DNA from 2 places in the Rhizobium sp. TAL182 genome. Region 1 is predicted to be linked to the other one. Evidence: riboswitches for the same ligand, from Rfam matches in the RefSeq annotation. Region 1 holds a riboswitch; the other holds the start of a gene.
The links. A riboswitch is a leader RNA that binds a small molecule or an ion and turns the genes downstream of it on or off. The one in region 1 is predicted to bind cobalamin.

Region 1 (2,194 bases):
CTGCGGCAGGGCGAGGCCGGAGGTTTCGATGACGATATGGTCGGGCCGCTGTTCGCGCTCCAGAAGCTTCGTCATCGTTGGGATGAAATCGTCGGCGACGGTGCAGCAGATGCAGCCATTGGTGAGTTCGATGATATCGTCCTCGCTGCAATTCTCCGCGCCGCAGCCCTTCAGCACCTCGCCATCGACACCGAGATCGCCGAACTCGTTGATGATAAGCGCAATCTTTTTGCCGCCGGCATTGGTGAGCAGGTTGCGGATCATCGTCGTCTTGCCGGCGCCGAGGAAGCCGGTGATGACGGTTGCGGGGATTTTCTGCTGGTTCATGGAACTTCAACCCTTCATTTTCAACGGCAGACCGGCCGCGATGAAATAGACTTCGTCGGCCTTCGCCGCGATTATTTGGTGCAGCCGTCCGGCATGATCGCGAAAATCGCGCGCCATTCGATTGTCAGGCACGATGCCGAGGCCAACCTCGTTGGAAACAACGACGATCCGCGCCCTGGTGCTAGGCAGGAAATCGGCGAGCGCCGTAAACTCCGCTGGGATATCTCGCTCCTCCATTATCAGATTGGTCACCCAGAGCGTCAGGCAGTCGATCAGCACAATGCGCCTCTCGCCGTCGATGGCGGTAAGCTTCTCGACGAGATCGAGGGGCTCCTCATGCGTCGTCCAGGAGGGGCCGCGATCGGCCTTGTGCTGGGCAATACGCGTCCGCATCTCCTCGTCCCAGGCACGGCCGGTGGCGAGGTAGTGGCGCTCGAGGCCGCTTGCCATAACGAGATTTTCGGCAAAACGGGATTTGCCGGAGCGTGCGCCGCCGAGGATGAGGGTGGTGGTCATACTGAAGCGGCCTTCGGAGAGAAGATGTGGCCGTTAGCCGTCGAGGCTGTGACACCCGCATACTCGACATAAGCGGCCGAAATCACCGCACCGCGGCCACTGTATCGCACCACCGCAGGCGGCACTGAATTCGTTCGCTCAGCCAAAACAACCTCCGTGCTGGCAGCGGGTCTCTTGCCCAGGGTTGGGCTTTTCGCCCGGCACGGAAGGTAGGTCTTCTGGCTCGCGGTTATCGGCGGCGATCAGGGGCGAACCGGAAGCCCGGTCGCCCCTGATCGTGCCAGCGGATCTGCCTCGCCTTCCCGGCTGCCTCGGTGAAAAGGTGGACGATTCGTAGAGATAGAGGCGTCCGACCCCGGTTGATCACCGTGCATTTCCAGTGGCTTTTCCGGCATGTCGCCCATCCCACCCGCCTGCACGATTGCAGCCCGCCAGCCGAAAGGTTTCGATGCCGGATGGAAGACCCTGACCGCTCTACAGTCGCGGGGTCGGCTGTGATGAAGGCGCCCGATGTGGGTCCGCCCCGTCACATTCCCTTTTCATCCGGAAGGCGAAATGCCGATCCGGAACCATCCGTTATTCCTCGGATGGTTAGGCAAGCCGGCGGGTGAAGTCAACCGACCTTCGCAAACACCTTCCCGCAACGCTGCGCGAAAGGCCAACCAACACCACTGACTCTACCGGAAATATCGTCTTTTATCAGATGCTTACGTAATAAATATTTGACCCGCCGGTCGGGTTTTCGCCGCAATTGCATTGCAAGGCAACCGCACCTCCGCTCTTGACCCGGCCTCTCCTCGCCTAGTTGTCTAGCCATGCTTATGAAATTGGATCGGCGGCGCCTGCGAACGCTGCGTGTTTTCTTCGATCCGGGGCGGCTGCGTGCGCTGACGCGCCGCAGCGAAGTTGGCCTGTCGCTGACAGGCGCCATCGTCGGCATCGCTTCGGGCCTTGCCGTGACCGGCATGAGCTATGTCTCCAACCAGCTGCACCAGCTTGTTTTCGGCATCGCCGACAGCGACAGGCTGAGCGCGTCTGCCATCGAGGACAAGATGCTGCTGCTCACCGCCCCCGTCATCGGTGGCGCCCTGCTCGGCCTACTGCTCCTGGTCCTCGCCAAACGGCGCAAGAAACCAATGGTCGACCCGATCGAGGCGAACGCACTGCATGGCGGCCGCCTCTCCCTGACCGATAGCATCATCGTTGCCGTACAGAACCTGATCTCCAACGGCTTCGGCGCCTCCGTCGGCCTGGAGGCCGGCTATACCCAGCTCGCCGCGGGCATCGCCTCCAAATTCGGCCTCAAGCTGCAGCTGCGCCGCTCGGACCTGCGCATCCTCGTCGGTTGCGG
Region 2 (2,194 bases), 1.1 Mb from region 1:
CGGCATCCGTCCCCAGAGGCAATAGGAATACTGGATTTCCGAGTAGTTCAGGACACGCCGGAACGGTTCGTTCGTATCGGCCGCCCGTGACGCCAGCGTGCTGATGCTGCTGCGATACTCCGAAATGACCGCCATCTCGCCGTGGGAAATTGCCGGAATATCGAGCCCGGCATGGGAGCCGCCAGAGCTGCTCCCATGGGCGAGGGCATTTCCGATAGACATTGGCGATAGGCTCGCGATGAGACCGAGAAAAGCAAGCCTGCCGATATGCCGCATCACCGGAACGTCGGCAGCAGTCCGCTTTTGGCGGCAAGAGGCCTTTCTGCCAGCACTCCGAAAACAAGACCGAGCGTTGTCCAAAGGATCGCGTGCATGCCGAGCGTGGTGCTGCGGAACCGCCAGAGCACCATCGCCGAGAAATTCTCCGGCACCTCGTTGATCGGCGGCAGCAGATAGAGAACCGAGCCGATGAAGACGAGATAGGCGATGCCGGCAATGATCGCGCCGTTCCAGAGACCGAAACGCTCGCCAAGGCGGCGCGACAGCGCGATCGCGGCAACCAGCGAGGCGAGCGAAACGACGATCATCAGGAAGAATAGTTCGGTCCTGACGCCGATCGTATCGGGATTGCCGACCGCCGGCGGGTTGGCCGGATATTTGATGCCGGGAACCAGAACGACCGCCACGAAGGCGGCAATGGCGATGACGGCCGAGGTGCCGCGCGCCGATAGGCTGCTGAAGCGGCCGTGCACGAAGGCGAAGGCGAGCGAAAAAAGCCCGCCGACGGCGATGCTGTAGGCCATGACGCCTGTGAAAAGGCCGGGACCGGCCTGCGTGGCCCGGCTGACGATTTCAGGTTCGGCAGCTTCGCCCGCAGCCTGGGCGCTCGCCTCCTCGAAGGCGATTGCCGCATCGACCAGCGGCTCGCCGAAGATATGCGCAAAAGCGAAAACGAGCATGCCAGCAATCAGGCCCGCAAGCATGCCGCGAAGCAGGAGCTTTCCAACCATGTCAGTATTCCCCCTAAGCATGTCGCGCAAAGTATGCAGCGGTTTTGCGATACCGACATGCGTAAAACAAAGACCTAAAGCGCGAGAAACGAATCCGAAAGATCGCGATGCGCTTAGTGGCAGGGAAAGCCGAGAAGATGGCGGCCGTCATGCACGAATTCGTGCACATACATGCCGTTGAACAGCGCCATCGCGCCCTCCTCGGTGCCGACGAAATAAAGAACGATGAGCATCAGCAGACCGCCGAAGATCGCCCAGGGAAGGATCTCGCCAACCGGGATCGGGGCCGGCGCCGCAACGGGCGCGAAAGTGGTGTCAGACATGTATTCCTCCGGAATGACGCGTTCAGTCGAAAGAGTGTTGTGCGGCAGGGTCTGACTTCCAGCGTGAAGAGCTTTCGACACACTGGTCACAGTGGCGCGACCGCGCCGGGTTTCCACCGGCTTCCAAACCCGCAACAGCACGGTTATATCTGCACGCCGAAGAGACTGTCAACGAAACTTCACGAAGCCCGCAAAGGCCGTCCACACCCCGTCCTCGGAGATCAGAACAACCGTGAATACGCGCCTCACCTGGATCTGCCACGGGGCGACGGCGGCGAACCGCAAGGCCCTGTTTCCGCTCGACGAACCGCTGGAAGAAAAGGCCGTGGAAGAAGCAGCCAGGATCGCCGCCCTGCCCTACGCCGATCGTATTGTCACAAGCCCCGCCTTGCGCGCCCGCCAGACGGCTGAGGCGCTCCGTCTCGAAGCGCAAATTGATCCGTCGCTTCGAGATTGCGACCATGGCCGCTGGGCTGGCAGATCGATCGAGGCGATTGAGGCGGAAGAGCCGGAAAATCTCATGGCCTGGATGACCGAGCCGGGGGTTGCCCCGCACGGCGGCGAGAGTCTTCTCGACCTGCGAAAGCGCGTCGCTGGCTGGATGGATGCCCAGTCCGCCCAAAGCGGTCACGTGATCGCCATTAGCCACGCGGCCGTCATCCGGGCTGCAGTCGCGCATGTGCTTCAGGCGCCGCCCTCCTCCTTCTGGCTGAGCGACGTCGAGCCACTCGCCATCGTTCGCATGACCAGCAACGGAAGCCGCTGGTCTCTGCGCCTCCAGCATTAGAGATTCCTTATTTTCTCCAGCCTTACACAAGCAAATCGCGTCATTCCTGTTGAACCCGGTTTTGCGGGGACTAC

Region 2: another riboswitch for cobalamin. It lies ahead of Tal182_RS18760 (CbtB domain-containing protein); the one in region 1 lies ahead of cobU (bifunctional adenosylcobinamide kinase/adenosylcobinamide-phosphate guanylyltransferase).

Annotation. Positions count from the first base shown of each region.
Region 1 is NZ_CP021024.1:2,684,593-2,686,786, forward strand. Features, by position in the region: gene cobW (cobalamin biosynthesis protein CobW) at 1-327, opposite strand, end outside; gene cobU (bifunctional adenosylcobinamide kinase/adenosylcobinamide-phosphate guanylyltransferase) at 334-843, opposite strand; cobalamin riboswitch at 1,034-1,432, opposite strand; gene Tal182_RS13485 (chloride channel protein) at 1,659-2,194, shown strand, end outside.
Region 2 is NZ_CP021024.1:3,735,336-3,737,529, forward strand. Features, by position in the region: gene Tal182_RS18750 (hypothetical protein) at 1-222, opposite strand, end outside; gene Tal182_RS18755 (CbtA family protein) at 276-1,010, opposite strand; gene Tal182_RS18760 (CbtB domain-containing protein) at 1,124-1,333, opposite strand; cobalamin riboswitch at 1,359-1,509, opposite strand; gene Tal182_RS18765 (histidine phosphatase family protein) at 1,566-2,120, shown strand.